Regions from separate parts of the Aquamicrobium segne genome, predicted to be linked through region 1. Evidence: riboswitches for the same ligand, from Rfam matches in the RefSeq annotation. Region 1 holds a riboswitch; the other holds the start of a gene.
The links. A riboswitch is a leader RNA that binds a small molecule or an ion and turns the genes downstream of it on or off. The one in region 1 is predicted to bind thiamine pyrophosphate.
Positions count from the first base shown of each region.

Region 2: linked by a shared signal. The riboswitch ahead of ACFPLB_RS03300 (ABC transporter permease) and the one ahead of thiD (bifunctional hydroxymethylpyrimidine kinase/phosphomethylpyrimidine kinase) in region 1 are both predicted to bind thiamine pyrophosphate.

Region 1 is NZ_JBHSLL010000052.1:346-12,562, forward strand. Features, by position in the region: gene ACFPLB_RS14055 (PepSY domain-containing protein) at 1-381, opposite strand, end outside; gene ACFPLB_RS14060 (response regulator transcription factor) at 521-1,183, shown strand; gene ACFPLB_RS14065 (ATP-binding protein) at 1,180-2,574, shown strand; gene ACFPLB_RS14070 (universal stress protein) at 2,684-3,148, shown strand; gene ACFPLB_RS14075 (heavy metal translocating P-type ATPase) at 3,286-5,247, shown strand; gene ACFPLB_RS14080 (universal stress protein) at 5,261-6,139, shown strand; gene ACFPLB_RS14085 (mechanosensitive ion channel family protein) at 6,267-7,511, shown strand; TPP riboswitch at 8,069-8,174, shown strand; gene thiD (bifunctional hydroxymethylpyrimidine kinase/phosphomethylpyrimidine kinase) at 8,196-9,029, shown strand; gene ACFPLB_RS14095 (FAD-dependent oxidoreductase) at 9,034-10,011, shown strand; gene thiS (sulfur carrier protein ThiS) at 10,008-10,202, shown strand; gene ACFPLB_RS14105 (thiazole synthase) at 10,206-10,970, shown strand; gene ACFPLB_RS14110 (thiamine phosphate synthase) at 10,967-11,563, shown strand; gene ACFPLB_RS14115 (HesA/MoeB/ThiF family protein) at 11,560-12,217, shown strand, end outside.
Region 2 is NZ_JBHSLL010000012.1:23,944-36,160, reverse strand. Features, by position in the region: gene ACFPLB_RS03330 (CaiB/BaiF CoA transferase family protein) at 1-400, opposite strand, end outside; gene ACFPLB_RS03325 (GntR family transcriptional regulator) at 630-1,358, shown strand; gene ACFPLB_RS03320 (BaiN/RdsA family NAD(P)/FAD-dependent oxidoreductase) at 1,445-2,656, shown strand; gene ACFPLB_RS03315 (acyltransferase family protein) at 2,804-3,892, shown strand; gene ACFPLB_RS03310 (VpsF family polysaccharide biosynthesis protein) at 3,882-5,249, opposite strand; gene ACFPLB_RS03305 (ABC transporter substrate-binding protein) at 5,390-6,313, opposite strand; gene ACFPLB_RS03300 (ABC transporter permease) at 6,339-7,118, opposite strand; TPP riboswitch at 7,314-7,416, opposite strand; TPP riboswitch at 7,601-7,704, shown strand; gene thiD (bifunctional hydroxymethylpyrimidine kinase/phosphomethylpyrimidine kinase) at 7,779-8,594, shown strand; gene ACFPLB_RS03290 (FAD-dependent oxidoreductase) at 8,591-9,580, shown strand; gene thiS (sulfur carrier protein ThiS) at 9,564-9,761, shown strand; gene ACFPLB_RS03280 (thiazole synthase) at 9,766-10,530, shown strand; gene ACFPLB_RS03275 (thiamine phosphate synthase) at 10,527-11,123, shown strand; gene ACFPLB_RS03270 (HesA/MoeB/ThiF family protein) at 11,120-12,076, shown strand.

The DNA.
Region 1 (12,217 bases):
CGGCTTGCCCGTCTCGAACAACTTGTTTGCAGGCAGGGTGCCCGAAGGGCCGCCCGTGCCGGGTCCGGAAGACTGCCGCCGCTCGCGCGGTCCATCGTCGCCTTCATGCCGTTCCTTGCGCTTCATCTTGACGACTGAAAGGGTTTCGGGATCGATTTTCGCCTTGAATGCCTGTCCGGTCTCGTCGAGACCCCGGACCTGATAGCAACCGTCATCGATCTTGATGCGGCTTACCTGCCAGCCGCGTGTCTCGGCCATCTTCTGTACCGCTTCGCGCGGCTGCCACTGACTCATGGGAATATGGCAGTCGTCATCGGCCAAGGCGGTGCCGGATCCGGCCATGACAAGAAGGAGGGCGACTATCCATATCGGCTTCGTCATGTCATTTGTCCTGTATCAGTGATCGCATGCGTTAAAGATGACATCTGTTCCTGACGAATAGCTGAAGCCCCGCCAACCCGTTCGTCAGCAGACTGACAGGTTCGCGAGGCAGCATGCGAGCGAGAAGCAGGGGCGGCAGATGCGAATCCTTCTGGTGGAAGATGACACGATCCTCGGTGCAGCGGTGCGTGATCACATCGCGGCGGACAGTCATTCGGTCGACTGGGTCACCCGCCTCGACGCGGCGTTGGACCATCTGGATAGCGCCGCCTATGATCTCGTCCTGCTCGACCTCATGCTTCCCGACGGGCAAGGTATCGCCTTCCTGCGCGATCTGCGCCGCAAGGGCAGCGTTACGCCGGTTATCATCCTGACGGCGCTGGACCAGATTTCCGATCGCATCGCCGGGCTCAATGCCGGGGCGGACGACTATCTGATCAAGCCCTTCGACCTGTCCGAGTTGTCGGCACGGCTGAGCGCCGTGGCGCGTCGCTACAGTGGCAATCCTAACCCGCTGGTCGAGGTTGGCGGTCTTCAGGTCGATCTTGCCGCAAGGACAGTCATGCGCAATGGCCGCTCCATCGATCTGACGGCGCGGGAATGGGCGCTGTTCGAGGCTTTCGTCCAGCGCCCCGGTCAGGTGATTTCGAAGACGCAGCTGGAAGAACGTCTCTATCCCTTCGGCACCGAGGTGGAGAGCAACACGATCGAGGTTCATGTCAGCCGTCTGCGCAAGAAACTGGGGCATTCGGTCATCGATACGGTGCGCGGGATCGGCTATCGGCTGGGTAGCAGCCGATGATTGCGCCTCGAAGCCTGCAATGGCGGCTGTCGCTCTGGCTGGGTCTGGGCATGACCCTGCTCTGGGTGGCAGCGGCCGCGGTGACCACGCAAAAGCTTCGCCACGAGATGAACGAGGTCTTCGACAGCGCCCTCGAGGAAACCGGCCAGCGCCTTCTGCCGCTGGCCGTTCGCGACGTCATCGGCCGGGACAGCGATGACGAGCCGAGCCAGAGCGTCGCGACGATGCGCGAGCACGATGAATACTTCACCTATGTGGTGCGAGATGCGGAAGGTCGGGTACTGCTGCGCTCGCACAAGGCCGATTTGTCCGCCTTTCCGCCATTCATGGGCATGGGATTTGCGAATACTCCCACGCACCGCATCTATTCCGACGCGGCACTTCAGGGCACGGTCACCATTTCCGTCGCCGAGCCGCTGGCGCGGCGGCGCGCGGTGGCATGGCAGACCTTGCTCGGACTGGCGCTGCCGCTCGGCCTGCTCGTTCCTGTCGGCCTGATCGGGGTATGGGCTGTCGTGCGCCTGTCGATGGTGCCGCTCCGGCGCTTCCGCTCGGACATCGAGGTCCGGGGTGCAGGCGATCTGACACCCATTTCCGCACAAGGCCTACCTTCGGAGATTTTGCCGAATGCGCTGGCAGTGAATCGTTTGCTGGAGCGCCTCCGGCGCACGTTGGAAGCCGAACGCAGCTTTGCCGCCAATTCCGCGCATGAACTGCGCACGCCGGTCGCGGCGGCGCTTGCGCAAACGCAAAGGCTGATCATCGAAACATCGGACAAGGCCGCGCGCGACCGTGCCCGCGAAATCGAGGCGGCCCTGCGCCGGCTTTCCAGGCTGTCGGAAAAGCTGATGCAACTGGCGAGAGCCGAAGGGGCGCGGCTTCGGACGGTGGAGCCGACCGATCTCGCCGCTATTCTCCGCATGGTGGTGAACGAAATGACCGCGAGCGCAGACAATGCTGGCCGCATCGAGCTGGTTTTACCCAATGTTCCCGCACTCTCGCATATCGACCCCGATGCCTTCGCGATCCTGGCGCGGAACCTTATCGAGAACGCGCTGAAGCACGGCTCGCAGCAAGAACCGGTACAGGTGACGCTGGCAGCGGATGGCGAGTTGTGCGTTGCCAATGCCGGACCAGCCGTTGCGCCGGATCTCCTTGCCCGCCTGGCCGAACCGTTCGAGCGGGGCCGGGCGCAGGCCGATGGCGCGGGCCTCGGCTTGGCTATCGCCAGGACTATCGCTGCCGGCATCGGCGGTCGGATCGAACTGCGGTCACCGCGGGAGGGGCACGAGGACGGCTTTGAAGCCCGGGTCGTTGTTTGCGAAGCGCTCGGAAATTCTTCGCTAAAAGTCAGCGATGCACCAATCGCTCCCTCAAGCGCAGGAAAGTAGAAGAACCACATTAAAATGTACGAAAAACATGATCATATCAAGGTTTGAAGATTGCGCCTTTAAGGCGCAAAAAAGCAACGCAATTGACGGCAAGTTGGATTGTAAAACTATGGATGACTTTGTTATGTACACCCATATACTCCTTCCCACAGACGGATCCGAACTGTCGCAGGCCGGTGTGGCACATGGCCTTGCTCTGGCCAGGCTGCATGGTGCACGGGTCACGACGATGACCTCGACGGAGGCTCCAGGTGGCCAATTTGCTTATTCCTTCGAGTTGTGGACGCCCGATGCGGCCGAAATGGAAGCTTATGAAGAGACTCAGCGCCGTGCCGCACAGGCTATTCTTGAGCCTGTGATAAAACGTGCCGGGCAATTGGGGATCGAGATCGAGGCCGTGCATGTGCCTGATCGGCTGGCGGCGCCCGCCATCCTGGACAGCGCTGATAAATATGGCTGCGACGTGATCGTCATGGCATCGCATGGCCGCACCGGTATGAGCCGCATCGCTCTTGGCAGCCAGACAGCAGATGTCCTGGCCCGGGCCTCGATGCCAGTCATCGTTGTCCGTTAGATGCAACGAACTGCAATGCAGATCAGGCAAAGCGAGAATGCTACGCGACGGGCAATGCCGGATCTCTGGGTTGAGGTAACTCCCGTCAAGGCAAGTGAGAGAATGATGTGAAGCAGTCTTTATCATTGGATTTTCCGATGGCGCTGTCCCTGGCAACCGTTCTGGGAATGGTTCTGGCCAGCGCCGGCAGGTGGCTGTTCGGCGGGGATCTGGCTTTCCTTGGCCCGCTGGGCCTGGCACTCGTCTATCTTGCCGGCGGGATGCCGGCCTCATGGCGGGCGCTGGTCGCGCTCTGGCGGGAACGCATCCTCGACATCGACCTGCTGATGGTCGTCGCGGCGATCGCCGCCGCCGTGGTCGGCGCGCCTTTCGAGGGTGCCGTGCTTTTGACACTCTTCAGCATTTCCACCACGCTGGAGCATCGGGCGCTGGGGCGCGCGCGCCGCGCGATCGAGGCGCTAATGGCGCTTCGGCCGGAAACGGCGCTGCGCAAGCGCACGGACGGCAGGGTCGATGAGGTTTCGGCGGCCGAACTTGCCGTCGGCGATGTGGTGGTACTGCGCCCCGGCGCACGAGTGCCGACCGACGGCGTGGTCATGAGCGGGCGTGGCGGCATCGACGAGGCCAATATCACTGGCGAATCCATGCCCGTCTCCAAGGAGCCCGGCGAGCAGGTATTCGAGGCCACCGTCAATCTCGACGGCGTGCTGGAGGTGTCGGTCACCAGGACGGTTGGCGAGAGCACGATTGCCCGCATGATCTTGCTGGTGACCGAGGCGCAGGCCACAAAGGCCCCCTCCGAGCGGTTCAGCTCCTGGTTCGGCCAGCGCTATACCATTGCGGTCCTGGCGGGTGCCGTGGTCGCCTTCGCTGCCTTCTACTGGCTGGGACGAGACTGGGAGCTGGCGCTCTACAAGGCCGCCACGCTCTTGGTCGCGGCCAGCCCCTGCGCCATCGTCATATCGGTGCCCGCTGCCATCCTGTCGGCCCTGTCGGCCGCAGCACGGGGCGGCGTGCTTTTCAAGGGGGGTGCCGCTCTCGAAACGCTCGCGGCCGTCGACACGTTCGCGTTCGACAAGACGGGGACCTTGACGACCGGCCGCGCAGAGGTGACGCAGGTGGTCGCGCTGGACGGCGACGAAAGCCGCTTCCTGTCGCTGCTCGGTGGCCTCGAAGTGCATTCGGAACACCATATCGCCGCTGCGATCCGCAGGGAGGTGGCGACCCGTGATCTCAACATAGCAGATGTGGTCGACGTGACCGCTCGACCAGGTGTCGGAATAGAAGGGTTCGACGCGCTTGGCCCAGTATGGGCCGGCAACTCGTATCTGGTTGATGAAATGGGCGCACGAATCGATCGGCCCGAGTTGCAGAAGATCGTCGGCAACAACCAAACGGTAATTTTTCTCGGGCGTGGTGCCACTGTGCTGGGCGCAGTCAGCGTAGCGGATGAGGCCAGGGACAGCTCCGCTCCCGCTTTGGTCGCCCTGCGCGACAGCGGCGTACGCCGAATCGTCATGATGACGGGAGATCGCAGGCCGGTGGCGCTACGCATCGGCGCCAAGCTTGGACTGAAGCCGGACGAAATCCATGCCGAGATGCTGCCTCAGGACAAGGTGCAGGAAGTCGGCGAACTGGCGGCAAGCGGCAAGGTCGCCTTTGTGGGCGACGGCGTGAACGACGCTGCCGCACTTGCCCGCGCCGATGTCGGCATCGCCATGGGCGCGGCAGGCTCGGAGGTCGCGCTCCAGGCGGCAGATGTGGCTCTGCTTTCGGAAGATATGGAAAGGCTCGCCCACGCACATCGGCTGGCGCGTCGCACCGCGGTCATTATCCGGCAGAACCTCGCCGTCGCCATTGGCGCCATGGTGGTGCTTGTCACCGGCGGCCTGTTTTTCGATCTGCCATTGCCGCTGGCGGTTATCGGCCATGAAGGCGGAACCGTCCTGGTCGTGCTGAACGGATTGCGCCTGTTGTCGGATCGTATTCGCAAGGATACCGGCAAAGCCGTCTCCCTCACTCCGCCAAGCGCAGGCCGGCGATTGTCAACATCCGCAAAACAAGCCGCGCACGGCAAGGTTCCCGAGAAAGCCAGCTGATCGAAAACGCGCCATGACGGCGATATTTCAATGGAATATGGAAGACATGACCCAGAACAACCGACTGAAAAACCTGCTGGTGGCACTTTCCGGTGATGACGAGATGCCCGGCCCGGTGCTTGATTATGGACTGGGCCTCGCCCGGGCGTATCAGTCCAGGGTGACGGTCTGTGTGTTCGCACCTGTCCTGTTGCAGCCCTTTCCGTTGACGCTCGGCTCGTCATCTATCTGGATTGCGCAGGAGACGGACCGTATTGAGACACGGTCCGGCCAGATCGCCCAGGTCGTCCAGCAAAGAGCGCGCGAACTCGGCGTGCCTATCGACGTCGAACATGCGCATTCACCGTTCGACGGCCGGTATTCTCGTTTCATTGCGTTGGCACGCCTGCATGACCTGACAGTGCTGCAAGCCCCTGACCCATCTGATTCCAGCAGGGCCCGCACAGCGATCGAGCATGCGCTGTTCGATTCGGGTCGTCCGGTGCTGATCACCCCGGACGACAAATTTGAAACTCCCCGGAGGGTGATGATCGCATGGGATGGAAGTGCCGAGGCGGCGCGTGCGGTTCGGGATGGGCTGGATTTGTTTCTCGGGGCAGATCATGTCGCAATCGCCACCGTTATTGATACGAAAGGGTCAGAGGGACTTCGGTCCGCCGACGAACTCGTGACGTATTTATCTCGATATGGGATCGGGTCGGAGATATCTGTTATTGCCGCTGTCCCGGGCGAGGACGAAGGGTTCCCTATTCGCCAATTTGTCACTGACCAGCAGGTAGACCTACTTGTCATGGGCGCTTTTGTACACTCGCGGTTGCGCCAGGCAATCCTCGGAGGAATGACGCGCTCTCTGTTGGAGAATTGTCCGGTCCCCATTCTTATGTCGCATTAGATCGATATGTCAGAAGGTGCCAAAATATATCCTTGGTTGTTCGTGCTCCGTCAACAACACGCTTCCATTTAAATCTGATCCGGTAAGCGATGATACTACGAGAATTATTTAGTTTGCCATGAAAACTATCGACTTGTTTTTTCAAAGCCACTCTTGGCTTTCTTCATTCGCGCTGCTGGCTGTTCTCGTCTTGGCTGCCTTTGCGGCGAATTTCCTGGTCAAAGCGGTGTTGCTACGTGTTCTGAAGCGCATCCTGGCGAAAACCGCCTATGGTCGGGACAAGGAACTTCGCCGCCACAGTGTCATTGAACGATTGGCCAACATCATTCCCGCTCTGCTCATCGCAGGCGGTATCGCCTTTGTGCCAGATTTGCCGGACGCTGTTGTGGCCATCGTCCGAAATGTTGCCAGTGCGTTCATTATCCTGACAGTGGCGCTGGCGATAGCATCCGCAGTAAATATTATTGACACTGTGTATCATCGTAGCCCTCAAGGCAGGTTGAAGCCGATCAAGGGGTACATTCAGGTCGCAAAAATTGCGATCTACATCCTTGCAACAATTCTGATTATCGCGGTTGTCACAGACCGCTCTCCAATACTCCTTCTGTCTGGTCTTGGCGCGATAACCGCAGTGCTCATACTTATCTTTCAGGACACTCTCCTGTCACTGGTTGCCGGAATTCAAATCTCTTCCACCGACATGGTGCGGGTGGGAGACTGGATCGAGATGCCGAGTCTGGATGTCAATGGCAACATTCTCGAAATAGCGCTTCACACGGTAACGGTGCAGAATTTTGACAAGACCATAACCACACTTCCCATCCGCAAACTGGTGACAGAGCCGTTCAAGAACTGGCGAGGCATGCAGGAATCAGGCGGACGACGAATCAAGCGTTCACTCAATCTGGAGCAGACCAGCATTCGCTTTCTCGACCAGGCCGATCTGGAAAGGCTCGTCTCCTTTGCGCCACTGGAAGAGTATTTAACGAATAAGTGCGAAGAGTTGGATGAGTGGAACTCCAGGCTGGGTACGCGCGCGCAAGTGCCGGCGAACACGCGCCGTGTCACGAATATCGGTACATTCCGTGCCTATGTTGATGCATATTTGCGCAATCATTCCAGGGTACATAAGAATATGACCGTAATGGTGCGACAACTCGAGCCAGGTCCTGAAGGGCTGCCGCTGGAGCTTTATTGTTTTGCTAACACGATCGCGTGGGTGGAATATGAAGGGATCCAGGCAGACATATTTGACCATCTGCTCGCACTCCTCCCGGAGTTTGGCTTATCCGTTTTCCAGAACCCAAGTGGCACCGATATTCGTTCCTGGTCACGAACCAAGCCAGTCGACAGGACGCATGTGATGAATTGACGAGAGAAACTGATAACGGCCACCAGCTGGATGCCCGCAAAACCTCGGCGGTAGAGCTGCTTATCCCAAAATGACACGGACACAACGGCGTCGTTTGGAGAACAAGAGGGATTCAACGAGCACCCGTTATACCAACGGTCAATATGATTGACCGTTGGAGCGCGCGACCGCGCGCCGCGCCCGCTGGCGCGAAAGCCAAGCGGCCCGGATGGGCCGCGCCGGCGATTGAGGCGTCCTGGATGGGGCAACATCCAGGACCTTTGGTATTACGCCTCGCAAAATTCGTAGAAGGATTTTGCGGGTGCCCAGCTCAGGGATGTATTAAAAGGCAGGTCTTGTTGCAGTTTAAGCGATGTCACTCAAGGTCGGCTCGACTGATTAAGGCAAATAATTGGCCGTACACTACATGTAAAGATGAGATGTCTATAGCAACTTCAAGAAAATAAGACTGATATGCGCAATTAACGATAGAGGTATTCATAAAGGAAAATTACTGGAATATCTCTGATATTTTTACGCCCCTTGCCATTCGCAAATTTCTCCAATAGTGTGTGCATACATACTCGTTGGGGTGCCCTGAGTGATCCGGGCTGAGAGGCGTCAAGCCGACCCATCGAACCTGATCCGGGTAATGCCGGCGGAGGGAACGGGTAGTTAAACGATGCGCGGCAATTTTGCCGGGCAATGCCCCCGTACCAATCCGTCGGTCTAAGTGGGGGCGACGTGACAGCAATCGCATTGACCAAAGCGGGATCCGACAGCGGCGGAGGGGCGGGCATTCAAGCCGACCTCAAGACGTTCTCGGCGCTAGGCGTTTATGGTGCCAGTGTTTTAACCACGATTACGGCCCAGAACACCGTTGCGGTAACGGCGATTGAAGCCATGCCCTCATCGCTTGTGCGTGCGCAAATCGAGACGGTCTTCGAAGATCTGGCGGTTGCAGCTGTCAAGATCGGCATGCTCGGCCAGCCCGAGCTGATCCGCACAGTCGCGGAAAGCCTGCGCGACTGCGACCTGCCTATAGTGCTTGATCCGGTTATGGTTGCCAAATCCGGTGACCGATTGCTTGAAGCGGAAGCCATTGCGGCGTTGCAGTCGGAATTGCTGCCAATAGCCTCAATCCTGACACCGAATCTGCCTGAAGCTGCCGAAATCCTTGATAGCTCAATTGCCGGAGATCCGACAGAAATGGAGGCGCAGGGCCGGGCGCTGTTGGTACTCGGGCCGAAATGGGTGCTGATGAAGGGTGGCCATGCTGCAGGTCCGATCTGTACCGATATATTAATCGGACCGAAGCTTCATTCCCTGACCGCGATGCGCAACCCTACATCCAATACGCATGGCACAGGCTGCACGCTGTCAGCCGCTATCGCAGCGGGTCTGGCGCAGGGTTTGGATGTGCCTGATGCAGTTATTGGTGCGCATAGTTATTTGCAAAGTGCAATTGCCGCCGCTGACCAGTTGGAAATAGGCTCGGGCCACGGTCCCGTGCATCACTTCTATGCGCAATGGAAGTGACGAGATGATCCGTATTCTTGGAGCGGGAGTCATGGGGCTGGTGGTCGCAACCGAACTGACCTCACGCGGCTATAGTGTTGAAGTCGTCGACCCCGAACGCAGTCCCGGCCCTCATGCTTGTTCGTGGTGGGCAGGCGGCATGCTGGCCCCTTGGTGTGAGCGCGAGTCATCTGAGGAGCCAGTCGAGCGGCATGGGGTCACCGCTATTGATTGGTGGGAGCGGAATACCGGTTGCGTCAGTCATAACGGCACACTCGTGTTAGCGTTGTCCCGCGACCGCGGTGAGTTGATGCGCTTTGCCCGGCGCACGCACGGACATCGTCTGTTGAACGAACCCGACATTGCAGCACTAGAAATAGATCTGGCTGGACGCTCCAAAGCAGCATTGTTTTATGAAAGGGAGGCGCACCTCTCTCCGCGAGACGCCTTGCGTCAACTGCAGCAGAATTTGGAAGCAAAAGGCGTGCCATTTTACCGTGAGCCTCCTGCGACTATCCCGGATCTGATCATTGATGCGCGCGGCCTTGCCGCGCGAGACAAGTTGCATGATCTGCGCGGCGTGCGCGGCGAGATGCTAGTTCTACGTTGCACTGATCTGACGCTGTCGCGCCCGGTACGGCTGCTGCATCCTCGAAATCCTATCTATATCGTCCCACGTGGAGATGGAATCTTCATGGTGGGCGCGACGATGATCGAAAGTGATCGACGTGGCGTAGTTTCCGTCCGCTCGATGCTGGAACTTCTGACAGCGGCGTATGCCTTGCATCCGGCTTTTGGTGAAGCCGAAGTACTGGAAACCGGCGCTGATGCCCGTCCAGCCTTTCCAGATAATCTGCCGCGGTTGCGGCGCCATGGCGACACACTGTTTGTGAACGGTCTTTATCGCCATGGTTTTCTTCTGTCACCTGCCGTTGCCACGATGGTCGCGGAACACCTCGAAACCGGCACTATCCCAGAGTTTATGGAGGCTGATCGGATATGAATATCACTCTCAACGGGGAACCTCGCAAAACCACTGCTACGACACTCGCCGGTCTGCTGACGGAGAACGGCTTTGACGGCAAGGTTGCGACCGCGCGCAATGGTGATTTCGTGCCTGCCGGACACCGCGCCACGACCCAGATCTTTGATGGCGACTGCATTGAGGTCGTCGCTCCTATGCAGGGAGGCTAATCAATGCCGCGCTTTTACGGGGTTGAAGTGGACAGCGCCTTGATGCTGGGCACGGCTCGCTATGCTTCACCGTCTATACTTGCCGATGCCTTTCGCGCCTCGGGCGCTGATGTTGCTACTGTCAGCCTGCGGCGAGAACAAGGTGGCGGGCAAGCCTTCTGGCAGTTGATCAGCGAGTTGGACGTTCACATCCTGCCCAACACTGCGGGCTGCCATACCGTCAAAGAGGCAGTCACTACCGCCCACATGGCGCGCGAGGTGTTTGATACCAGGTGGATTAAACTGGAGGTAATCGGCAATGCAGATACGCTGCAGCCCGATGTGTTCGGACTGGTTGAGGCAGCGCGGATCCTGGCCGACGATGGCTTCGAGGTCTTTCCTTATTGCACCGAGGATCTGATTGTATGCGATCGGCTGCTTGACGCAGGCTGTCAGATACTGATGCCGTGGGGAGCGCCGATTGGGTCGGGGCTGGGGATCAGCAATGTACGGGCAATGCGCAGCCTTCGAGCGCATTTCCCTGATGTTCCGATGGTCATTGATGCCGGAATCGGTCTGCCTTCACATGCCGCACAGGCAATGGAGTTGGGCTTTGATGCTGTGCTGCTGAATACGGCCGTATCCAAGGCAGGTGATCCGGTTGCTATGGCGCAAGCGATGGCACTGGCTGTTCAGGCCGGGCGCGCGGCATTCATCGCCGAGCCAATAGAGCCGATTGATATGGCCGTACCTTCAACCCCGGTCATCGGCAAGGCGTTTCTGACATGAGATTGCCGCGCTTTTATCCGATTTTTGATTCATCCGAGTGGTTGGAGAGGATGCTACCGCTTGGTGTGAAGCTTGTGCAACTGAGGGTCAAGGAGCGATCGAAGGCAGAAACCCGCGCCGAGATTCGCTATGCACAAATTCTGTGCCGGGAATATGGTGCAACTCTCGTTGTCAATGATTACTGGCGCATAGCCATTGATGAAGGCTGCGACTGGATTCACTTGGGTCAGGAGGATCTGGACACGGCCGATCTGGGCGCCATCCGTGCGGCCGGACTGAAGCTCGGTGTCTCGACACATGATGAGGATGAGTTGGCTCGGGCGATGGCCCTGCGCCCGGATTACATAGCGCTGGGCCCGATCTGGCCGACGATCCTGAAAAAGATGAAATGGCATCAGCAAGGCGTGGAAAAGCTGACCGAATGGAGAGCGCGAATTGACGATACGCCGCTGGTCGCCATCGGCGGGTTACGGCCTGAACGCGCCGCGCCGGCTTTTGCCGCGGGGGCCGATGTGGTCTCGGTCGTGACCGATGTTACGCGGAACCCCGACCCCGAAGGGCGTGTGCGCGAATGGCTGCAGGTAGTGACATGAGCCGCTATGCTCGTCAGATGATCTTGTCTGGCGTTGGGCGCCACGGACAGGCTCGCATCCGCGCTGCGCATCTGCTGGTAGTGGGTGCAGGTGGGCTCGGCGTGCCGGTAGTGCAGTATCTGGCCGGAGCGGGCGTTGGACGGATTACACTGGTTGATCCTGATATCGTCGAAGCATCGAACCTGCATCGCCAGCCGATTTATGGCGCTTATATCGGGCGCCCCAAGGTGCAGGCCGCAGCCGATTTTGCGCGCGTACTGAACCCTGAAACCTATGTGATGCCGCATATCGCCTGGCTGTCCCCCGACAATGCTTCGGATCTGATCGCCACCGCCGATCTGGTGCTGGATTGCGCTGACAGTTTTGCCGTCAGCTATTTATTGTCAGATTGCTGCATGGCGACGCAAAAGCCACTGATCTCTGCTTCGGCTTTGGGACTATCGGGCTACGTCGGCGGCTTCTGCGGTGGCGCGCCGTCCTTGCGCGCTGTGTTCCCCAGCCTGCCCGATACACTGGCCACCTGTACAACTGCAGGCGTGTTGGGGCCGGTTGTGGCCATGTTGGGGCTCATCCAGGCTCAGATGGCATTGGCAATTTTGATCGGGCTGGATCCCTCACCGCTGGGGCAATTGGTCCGCTATGAAATGCAAGGTT
Region 2 (12,217 bases), on a different contig from region 1:
GATCGGTAAACGGCCCTTGCTGGCCAAAACCGGAAATCGAACAATAAATCAAGCGCGGATTGGCAGCACGCAAGGCTTGCGCCCCCAGCCCCAGCCGGGCGGCGACACCGGGTCGGAAATTTTCAACCACCACATCAACACGTGCAGCCAGCGCCTGCGCCAGCTTCAGATGAGCGGTTTTTTTCAGATCAAGCGCCAGGCTCTTCTTGCCGCGATTGTTAAGGGTAAAAAGCGCGCTCTCCCTCTCCTTGAAGGGCCCGACATGGCGATAATCATCACCTGCCGGAGGCTCCAGCTTGATGATTTCCGCCCCCAGATCAGCCAGAAGCGCCGTGCAATAAGGACCGGCCAGCACCCGCGAAAGATCAAGAACCTTTATTCCCCGCAAAGGCCCGCTCATGCGCAGACCCGCATCATGCTTTTGGCATATCCGACCACAACCGGCTTGCTCATGTCAGTCTCCAGATCGCGCCACCCACACGAGGGCCGCGCCGTGACCATCCCTCATTTCTAAACCGAGATTAACAACAAGATTTGCTCTATGTCTATACTTATATTTGATCTAAGTATAAACTTAAACAGATCGGCAGAAAGGCAGGAGAGCTCGCCCCGATACAAGGAGGACAATTATGCCCGCAAAACCGGCTGGTCCGACAGCCCCCAAAGCGCTGCATATCGCCAATGAGGCCCGCCGCCGCATCATCGAGCGTGAATGGCTGCAAGGGCAACGCATTCCAGATGAAGCCGATCTTGCCATTGAATTTGGCGCAGCGCGTGCGACCGTCAACAAGGCCCTGCAATTGCTGGCCGATGAGGGGCTGCTTGAGCGCCGCCGCCGGGCCGGAACCCGGGTCACCATAAATCCCGCCCGTAAGGCGACCCTGACCATCTCCATCGTACGCGAACAGGTTGAACGGGCTGGAATGGACTATGGCCATCGCGTCGTAGCACAGCGGCGCAGCCCGGCGCCTGCAAAGATCGCCAAACGCCTTGGCCTTCCACAAGGCACCGTTTTGCTTCACATGCGCGCCATACATTATGGCAATGGCCGCCCATTTCAGCTTGAAGACCGCTGGATCAATCTTGCTGCCGCACCGGGACTGGAAAAGCTCGACTTCTGGCAACTCAACGCCAATGAATGGCTGGTGCAGAACGCACCCTATCTGCATGCCGAAATTGCGTTTACCGCCGCAAATGCCGACAAGCGCGAAGCAAGACTTTTACAAACGCAGCCCGGAAACGCACTTTTGATCATGCAGCGCACGACATGGAATGAACTGGAACCGATCACCACGGTGCGGGTCGCCTGCCAGCCGGGCTACCTCCTCAACGCCGAAGGCGGCTATCGCCCGGATTGAATTTTTCGCCTCAACCTGACACGTAAAGCCCTTGCCGGAATTGACCTGAAGCGCCACTACAATCTTAAAACACTTTCAGGAAAAACATGCGGCAAGAACATTTTGACACTGTGATTTTAGGGGCGGGTGCGGCCGGCATGATGTGCGCCATCCATGCTGGCGCATATGGAGGCAAGGTTCTGATCATCGATCACGCCAAAGCCCCGGGCGAAAAAATCCGTATTTCCGGCGGCGGCCGCTGCAATTTCACCAATCTGGGCACCAGCGCCCGCAACTTCATTTCCGGCAATCCCCATTTTTCCAAATCCGCACTGGGCCGCTACACCCCGCAGCATTTCATCGCACTGATTGAAAAACACGGCATCACCTATCACGAAAAGACACTGGGACAGCTTTTCTGCGATCATTCCGCCAAAGACATCATTACCTTGCTGGTCAAGGAAATGGAGCAAGCAGGCTGCCACATGCGGCTTGCCACCCATTGCGAGCACATCGAGGCAAGCCAGGCTGGTTTTGTGGTGACACTGGGTGGAGAAAGCCCGGCAAAAATCACCTGCCGCAACTTTGTGGTTGCCTGTGGCGGAAAATCAATCCCCAAAATGGGAGCAACCGGCTTTGGCTATCAGCTTGCCACGCAATTTGGACTTGCCATAACAGAAACAAGGCCGGGGCTGGTGCCGCTGACTTTTGGTGAAGATGTGCTTGCCGGTTTTCGTGAAATCGCGGGCATTTCTGCCCCAGCGCGCATTTCCTGTGGCAAAACAGGTTTTGAGGAGGCGCTTTTATTCACCCATCGCGGCCTTTCTGGCCCGGCCATTTTGCAAATTTCTTCCTATTGGCGCGAAACAAACCCCATCCGGGTTGCGCTTTGCCCGAAAACAGATATTGGCGCACTGCTTTATCAGGCAAAACGGGCAAACACCCGCCAAACCATTCAAACCGCACTTGGTGAAATCCTGCCTCGACGCCTTGTTGCTCATCTGGCGCAAACACAGGAATGGGGCAAAATATTGGGGGAAACATCCGACAAGAAACTGGCTGAAATTGCCCGGTTTCTGCAAAACTGGGAGCTTTATCCCATTGGCACGGAAGGCTACCGGACTGCGGAAGTCACCCTTGGCGGTGTCGATACAAATGAGCTGAATTCGCGCACCATGGAGGCAAAAAAACTGCCCGGCCTGTATTTCATCGGCGAGGTCGTGGATGTGACCGGCTGGCTTGGCGGCTATAATTTCCAGTGGGCCTGGGCCTCCGGCTGGGCGGCAGGCACCGCAATTGCCGACAAAGCCGCCAGTTGATTATCCACCTGCCTGGAGCATTTTGTGAATACAGATGGTTACATCTGGCGTCACACAAATGCGGCTAAAACGTAATTATTTAACCGTTTCTGCTTTATCCTTCCGCGTGCTGGAAAATGGATAGCAGTATTTTTGCGGGCGGGGGCCATGAAGCGTCAGGGACAGCTTTTTTCATTACAACAGGGACGTGGCATTGCCGCTATGGCTGTTGTCCTGTTTCACTTATCAATCATGCTTGCCCTGCCGCGTTATCTTGGGCAGGAATTATTTTCTGACTATACATGGCGCGGAAATCTTGGGGTCGATTTCTTTTTTGTGCTGTCGGGCTTCATCATTGTTTTTGCTCATAACCATGACATTGATCGCCCTGATCGCCTCCGCAATTATCTAGGCCGGAGGTTCATCCGGTTGTTTCCTGTCTATTGGGTCTATGTTGGGGTTTTCTGCACTTTGGTGGCGCTGGGTTTTGGGTCGGGCGCAACCATTCCAGAAACATGGGACCAATGGATATCCACGATCTTCCTTGTACGCCTTGATAAGTTCACTTTCCCGATCGCACCGGCATGGACGCTGGTCCACGAACTGGCCTTCTATCTGATGTTTTCTCTGCTTATAGCCAACAAACGATGGGGAATAATCATCTTCAGCATGTGGATGGTGGCATGTTTCATGGTGCGCGAGTACCCTGAATTTGAAGATATGACGCCGTGGACAGCATATTTTTCGCCACTGAACCTGAATTTTCTCGTTGGGATGCTCGCTTATCTGGGCTGGAAGCATGGTCGACAAAATATAGTCAAATGGGCATTTCCGGCAGGTCTCTTGCTGCTGGCCACACTGTATGCGCTGGAAAGCAAAGGCGCTGCATACGCTCACGTTCAGCTTGGTTATGCGGTAGCCTTTGGGCTGGCTATCACAGGCGCAGCCACTCTGGAGACGGCAAGACAGTGGCCGTCAAAGCTGGCAGTGCTGAACCTAATCGGAGACGCATCCTATTCGATCTACCTGACCCACATTGCTGTACTTGGATTATTAGCAAAAATCCTCATCAAGATTTCTGAATATGCGCCCATGCCTGCAGAACTGATTTTCCTGCTGGTTTTCATCGGAACAATCATATGTGGATGTCTTGCTCATTTGATTGTCGAGCGCCCCTTGATTTCAATGCTGCGTCTGCATTTTTCAGCAAAGCAACCGATCATTGATCAACGAAGCCATGGAGCTTTCAAGAGCTAAAGCCGCGGGGGCCTTCGAGCGGGGCGCCGCAGCCGATCCGCATCAGAATATCGTTAGAGACAGGAGCCTGTGTGCGGGCAATGCGCGGCCAGAGCGGCGTGCCGATCAATGCCAGCAGGACAAGAGGGGGAAGGCTCATCATGTTGGTCTTGCCGCTGATGCCCACGGTGGTGGACAGAATAAGAAAAATATAGGCAAGAGGCAGGAGCGCACCTCTTCCCGCCGACCGCAACATATCGATAAACCAGGCGCCAACACCACACCAAAGCACAATCGTTATCACGATGCCATAACGTGCAGCATGGCCTGCCCATGAGTTCTCGATGCCTTCATAGAGACCGCTAAGCCGTATCTGGGTGTCGAGATTAACCATGCGATAGCCCGTAAGCAGGTTTGGCAGGCTGAGATCCCTGAACAGATTGAACAGATCGAAGCGGGTCCGGGCGCTGCCTCCGTCATCGATAAAGCGGTTGATGAAATTATCGAAAATGCCCGTCTGGTAGATGGCGAGCACCGCAAGGACAGAAAGCGGAAGCAGCAGCAGTACCGCCGTCAACTTGCGCAAGCTGACCGGACTCCCACGCAAAAAGCCAACAAAATGCAGTACGACAACCACGGCTGCGGTTGCATAAACGATTGCAAACGACGCCCGGGAGCCAATGAACGGCATCGCTACCAGACATAGCAGGATCATCGGCAAGCGCCAGCGTTTCCCAAGGCCGCGCACGTCGCGTACTGTCATCAAAACGATGGTATAAACACCCGTTGTCAGGGCGCCAATCAAAGGGTGCCCCAGCAGTGCGGTTGCCCGATATTCCCACTCCTGTTCGATATCGCCCAGTATAAAGGGAAACAGCCGCCAGCCTGACAGGCCTTCAACGATCGACAGGCAGCAATTGACAACCATAAGGATATGAATGGCACGCGCAATATTGAGGCGCGCACGCTTTTCCATATCAGCAAACAGCATGCAGATGATTGCGGCGACCATGATTGAGTCGATCAGGAAGGAGGTCGGTTGATCGCCCTTATAGCGGGAAATGAAAATCCACAGAAGAACGGAGCCCGCAAGCAGAAAGACGGACCCGAGGCATCGTGTCATGAGGCCAAACAGATAGCCTGCCGGATTGGGATTGGCGATCACAGCCAGACCAAGCGCACCCACAAACAGATAGGTGGCAGGATGAATCTTGGTGATGATCGAACCACCTGATGAATAGTAGGGAATGCCAAAAAACTCCAGCGCGAAACCGGAAAGGGAAAACAGCGCAACTGCACCCATGAAAACGAGCGCATCGACAAGGCCGCGCCCCTTCGCACTGGTTGGCCCCATATGGTCCAGCGATACCCTACCCATGGTCTGCTTTGCCGTCATTCCGCTCTTTTTCGCTCTGATCCACAAATGGAAAAACTGCTTGATATTAGCCCGGCGAAAGTTTCGAATCGATAAAATGTGCAATCTGTCCCAGAGCGGACATGTTGCACGTCAGGCAGGCTTTATCGCAGTTCTACGGCGATCCGGTCGACGGGTGGGGCTGACTCGATCAGACCGCTCGCAGCCATAAAAGCGCCGAACCGTTCATAGCGTGTGTAGTCCAGAGCAAAGGGCCTTTTTGCAAACCGGGGCAGAGTATCGAGCCACGCCTGACGGTTCAACTCATCGTCCAGATCAGGATATGCGCGGATAAAAAGCTTCCAGCTCTCTTCCGGATGGTTGGTGAGATGAACAGCGCCTTGCTCGACAGCTTTCAAAAAACGCTTGAGCCGACTGTCTTTGACCAGATCAGGGCGGGTAACGAAGATCAACTCGTCATAAACCGGCACCCCATGCTCTTCGGGAAAGAAGGCGCGCCCCTCATGGCCAGCCAAGCGCATCTGCGTCAACTCGAAATTTCGGAAGCCGCCTATCGTTGCATCGACTTGCTTGCTGATGAGAGAAGGTGACAGCGCAAAATTGACGTTGATCAGTTCCACGCTGCTCTTGTCAACACCGGCCTCATCCAGCATGCGGCCGAGCATGGCGTCCTCAAAGCCCGAAACGGAGAAGCCGATGCGCTTGCCTTCCAGATCCTTGATGCTTGAAATCGGCCCATCCGCCAGAACGGTGAGCGTGTTGAGCGGTGTCTCCACAAGCGTGCCAAAGCGAATGAGCGGCACATCCTTAGCATGATCCATGTAGAGGTTTGGCTGATAGTGGATTCCAATTTCCGCCTGTCCCGACGCGACCGCACGCGGCACAATCGAGGGGTCTGAAGGGGGAAGAAGCTCAACGTCCAGCCCCGCTTTTTCAAACAGCCCGAGTTCTTGCGCCACAACCAAAGGCGCATGGTCCGGATTGACGAACCATTCGAGCAGGACTGTAAGTTTTTCCTGCGCCTGGGCGCTACTCATGATCACCAGGCTCATCAGGATAGAAAGGATTGCAGAACGAAACATGGCGCTTCCATTATTGTTGTGATGGGGAAAAGTCGTGGTCTGCGCACCATGGCGTGAGCAGAGGTGCAAGCCGGTCGATGGCACTGCGCAGCATCAGGGTAAGCAGCGCGATGATTGCCATTGCGGCAAAAACCATATCTGTTTGCATGCGTGCATTGGCCTGCACCATGACGAAACCAAGCCCCGCTGATGCGCCCACCCATTCTCCGATTACCGCTCCGAGCGGCGCAAGCGGCGCGGCAATGCGCAAGCCTGAGACGAGCGAGGGCAAGGCAAGCGGGATGCGGATGTAAGCCAGCGTCTGCCAGTGGTTTGCCTCGGTCGTCGCTGCGGCATCAAGGACCTGCGAAGGTATGCGGCGCAAACCATCGGCAAAGGCAGAAGCTACAGGAAAGAAGATGATCAGGGTGGTCATCACCACTTTGGAGGCCATTCCAAAGCCAAACCACAGCACCAGAAGTGGCGCGATGACAAAGACGGGGAAGGCCTGCAGCACAAGAACCATGGGCAAGACCAGGCGGCCAAAACGCGGCAGAGCGGCCATGCAAAGGGCTATCAGGACACCAAGGAGCGTTCCTGCAAGCAGCCCCATCACAATCTCACCAAGCGTTACCCAGCTATTGGCCAGAAGATAGTTCGGCTGTCGCAAGAATGCGCCAAGCACATCTGTGGGGGCCGGCAGGATATAGGCCGGCGGCCCAAAAACCCAGATCAGGGACTGCCACAAGGCAAACAGAAAGCCCAAAACAGGCAATGCTGCACGAGCCGCTAGGAAGCGCATCGTTTGCATGATCGACCTGAAAGGTGAAGTAGCATTTTGATCCCCCCTAGCACATTTTGTGAGCACAGATGGCACCATCTGGCATCGCATAAATGCGATTAAAACAAGAGCTTAGAGCATTTCATCTGTTTTTGTGAAAACAAGAAATGCTCTCGCCATACTCGGAGATCCAGGTGGAGCGAAGAGAGGAAATCAGGTCGCCATGAATGGCCCTTGTTCCGTTCCTACGCCGGCATGACCCGGATCAGGTTCAAGGGTCCGGCTCATCGCCGTCTCAGCGCCGTGTGGCGCACCCCTCGGAATTCAGCGCGACTATAGCTTCAAAACTGTTCCGGTCAAGCAGGCGCCTGTCCTGCACCAGACGACCCGCTCGAAATTGAAGAGGCGCCGGGCTGCAAGATTCTCCAGAAGCAGAGGACCAAGCTCTTGTTCATCGGCGCGGCTGATACCCACTTGCTTTTCCAGTTCATATCGCCTTAGCTCTGGCCAAGACTCATACATTGGGGTGCCCAAACCGGGCTGAGAGGTGCATCGCACCGACCCATTGAACCTGATCCGGGTCATGCCGGCGTAGGAAAGTGTAGAGTGTGCCAGCATCCGGATTCATTTCAGGATTGCGCGCAATCTCCTCCTTCCCATGCCACGACCAGGGCTATGAAAGGGAAGAAGATGGCGCCAGCCATTGCACTGACAATTGCAGGATCTGACAGCAGCGGCGGCGCCGGGATACAGGCCGACCTGAAAAGTTTTTCAGCACTTGGCGTCTATGGTGCATCGGTAATCACTGCAATTACCGCGCAAAACACACATGGTGTCGAGGCCATCGAGCCTGTCTCTCCAGCCATGATTTCCGCCCAGATCGATGCGGCTTTTAGTGATCTCGACATATCAGCCATCAAGATTGGGATGGTTGGCGGTGTGGAGGCAATTGAAGCAGTGGCGGCAAGGCTGCGTCACCATCTGGCAGCGCGTTCAACGCCAATCGTGCTGGACCCGGTCATGATTGCCAAATCCGGCGACGTACTGCTCCCTTCAGAAGCCATAAGCGCACTGCGGGAAAATCTGCTTCCCCTGGCGAGCCTGCTCACACCCAATCTGCCTGAAGCCGCCGATCTTCTTGGTATTCAACAGGCCAAGACCCATGATGAACTGCGCAATCAGGGGCAGGCGCTGCTTGCTCTGGGGCCTCGCCATGTTCTGCTGAAAGGCGGCCATGCCGCGGGCAAAACCTGCACCGATCTGTTGCTGGGCGAAGATGAAATGGCTCTCTGCGCCCCCCGTATTCATACGAAAAACACCCATGGCACGGGCTGTTCGCTTTCTTCAGCTATTGCTGCGGGGCTTGCCAGCGGCATGAGCATGACAAAGGCGATCCGTCAGGCGCATGACTGGCTCCATTGCGCCATCCTTGCCGCCGATGATTTGAATGTCGGTTCCGGCCACGGGCCAGTGCATCACTTCCATGCCATGTGGAGCAAGGCATGAACGGCCCCATCACAATCCTTGGTGCGGGCGTCATGGGGCTCTCCATCGCGGCCGAACTGACGCGACGCGGTGTCGAGTGCGTTATCCACGATCCGCAAGGCCCTCCTGACGCCCATTGTTGCAGTTGGTGGGCAGGGGGAATGCTCGCCCCCTTCTGCGAAGCAGAAAGTGCCGGGGATACGGTCATCCGTTTGGGGCAAGAAGCAGCAGGCTGGTGGCAGGGCATGGGCGCAAAACTGCACCGCACCGGCACGCTGGTGCTGGCTTTGGCGCGTGACCATACGGAACTGGACCGCTTTGCCCGGCTGACACGCAATCACGAATTGCTCAATGCCAAGGATATTGCTGAACTGGAACCCGAACTTGAAGCGCGCTTTCAACGGGGCCTGTTCTATCGCAGCGAGTCTCACCTTACGCCCCGGCAGGCCTTGCACGCGCTGCAACAAAGAGCGCAAGACCATGGCGTTTTGATCCAGACCGAAGCGGCCCTCGATATATCCACAGGGCTGGTCGTCGATGCTCGTGGCTTTGCAGCCCGCGACAGGCTTGTCGATCTGCGCGGCGTGCGGGGTGAAATGCTGGTCATCCGCTGTCCCGAATTACAGCTTACCCGCACCATTCGTCTGCTGCATCCGCGCATTCCACTCTATATCGTTCCGCGTGGCGATGGCGTCTATATGCTGGGAGCAACCATGCTGGAGACCGGCGCAAAAACCTGCGTCACCGCACGCGCCGCCATTGAGATGCTATCGGCTGCCTATGCGCTTCACCCGGCCTTTGCCGAGGCTGAAATTCTTGAGATGGGTGCGGATGCGCGCCCCGCATTTCCCGACAACCTGCCGCATCTGCGCCGCCGCGGCAGCAGGCTTTTTGCCAACGGCCTTTACCGTCACGGCTATCTTCTGGCCCCTGCCGTGGCGCGCATGGCTGCTGATCATATCATGACAGGCCAGATACCGGAGTTGATGGATGAACATAATCCTTAATGGAGAAAAGCGGAACATTAAGGCTTTGACAGTCGCTGATGTGCTTGTCGAAATCGGCCTGGAAACAGCCCGTGTCGCCACCGCATTAAATGGCGAGTTTCTGCCAGCCCCGCAGCGCAGCACAGCAAGCCTGACAGAGGGCGACACGCTTGAAATTTTATCCGCCATGCAGGGAGGATGATAAAATGCCTGTCTTTTACGGCAAGAAATTTGACAGTGCGCTGATGCTGGGCACTGCACAATATCCTTCACCCAAAATCATGGCCCAGGCGTTTGAAGCATCCAAAGCTGGCATCGCAACCGTTTCACTGCGCCGCGAAGGTGGTCAGGGTCAGGCTTTTCATGCGCTGATCCGCGATCTTGGCGTGACGGTTTTACCCAATACCGCCGGGTGTCATTCGGTCAAAGAGGCCGTAACCACAGCCCATATGGCGCGGGAAGTTTTTGATACGGCATGGCTCAAACTGGAAGTCATCCGCGATCATGATACGCTTCAACCCGACGTTGTCGCCCTTGTTGAGGCCACACGCATCCTGTCCGAAGACGGTTTTCAGATCTTTCCCTATTGTACAGAGGATCTGTCCGTCTGTGGACGTTTGCTGGATGCGGGCTGTCAGGTGCTGATGCCCTGGGGCTCGCCCATCGGCTCGGGCCGAGGGCTGAACAACCCTTATGGGCTGCGCTCGCTTCGGGCGCATTTTCCGGATGTGCCGCTGGTCGTGGATGCAGGAATTGGCCTGCCATCCCATGCGGCACAGGCAATGGAACTTGGCTATGATGCAGTGCTCTTGAATACGGCTGTCGCCAAGGCTGGCGACCCCGTTGCCATGGCGCGTGCGATGGCGCAGGCGATAGAGGCCGGCCAGTCTGCCTTTAACGCCAGTCCCATAGAGCGGCGCGATATGGCTGCCCCTTCAACCCCTCTTATCGGCATGGCAGTCCTACAATGAAGCTTCCCAAATTTTATCCCATCTTCGACCATCCAGACTGGCTTGCCCGGCTGTTGCCCCTGGGAATCAAGCTGGTGCAGATCCGTATCAAGGATACGCCCCCCAAAAAACTGCACGAACTGCTGATCCGCTCACGCGAGCTTTGCTCAGAGCATGGAGCGCAACTCATCGTCAATGATCACTGGCAATTGGCGATTGAGCTTGGCTGCGACTTCATACATCTGGGCCAGGAGGATCTGGACACTGCCGATATTTCTGCAATCAGAAAGGCCGGATTGCGGCTTGGCGTCTCCACCCATGACCATGCTGAACTCGATCGTGCGCTGGCGCTAAGCCCTGATTATATCGCGCTTGGGCCTGTCTGGCCGACAATTTTGAAAAAGATGAAATGGCAGCAGCAGGGGCTGGAGCGTGTCAGTGAATGGAAACGGCTGATCGGCAATATTCCGCTGATCGCCATTGGCGGCCTGACCCCGGAACGCGCAGTGCAGGCTTTTGACGCTGGCGCTGATGTCGTCTCGGCAGTTACCGACATCACGCTAAACTCCGATCCTGAACAGCGCATTCGCCAATGGTTAAAGGTGGCGCAATGAACCGTTACGCCCGCCAGACAATTTTGCCTGAAATCGGCCTTGACGGGCAGAAGAAACTGCAAACAGCCCACGTGCTGGTGGTCGGTGCGGGAGCACTGGGTGTGCCAGTCCTGCAATATCTGACCGGCGCTGGCGTGGGGCACATTACAGTGGTCGATCCGGACGTGATCGAGATATCCAACCTACACCGCCAACCGCTTTATCGTGAAAATCAAACAGGCCAGCACAAGGCAATAGCTGCGCAACAAGCGATGCAGAAATTGAACAGCACGATTGAAATTGTGCCGATTCTGGAATGGCTGACACCTGCCAATGCGCCTGCACTGGTGGCAAAAGCCGATCTGGTGCTGGATTGCGCCGACAGCCATGCCGTCAGCTACACACTTTCCGACATTTGTCTGGCGGCACGCACCCCTTTGATCTCGGCTTCAGCCCTTGGGCTTGAAGGCTATGTTGGCGGCTATTGTGGCGGGGCGCCCAGCTTGCGGGCAATCTTTCCCGATCCTACCGACGCCAGCGCAACCTGTGCCACAGCAGGCGTGTTGGGGCCAATCGTTGGAACCTTAGGCTGCATACAGTCTCGCATGGCGCTCAGTCATCTGCTGGGCATGACGCCATCGCCGCTGGGCCAGTTAATCCGCATGGATGCGGCAATGCGATTTTCACAATTTCGGTTCGATACTGCGCCGGAAATACCCGGCCCGCATTTCATCGCCATTGAAGATTTGCGCCCGGACGATATGGTCGTTGACTTGCGAACCAGCAATGAAGCTCCCCGGCCTGCTACGCCCGATGCCTTGCGCATGCCGGATTACGGCACGATTGGCCCATTACCAGATGCCAACAAGCGGGCCGTAATCGCCTGCCGCTCAGGGTTACGGGCCTGGCGTGCAGCCAATTGCCTGAGTAAACGCTGGCAGGGGGAGGTGGCGCTACTGGCACTGTATCAATAACGTGCTCCTGCCAGGAAAAACTGGACGATGATTCACTCCAAACCCTCATCACTCTCCATGGGCACCGACAAGTTTAGACCCTGTGACCTGTGCCGCTGGATAATTTACACTTTCTGCATTGAAGCCTTGGACGGCTTCGTC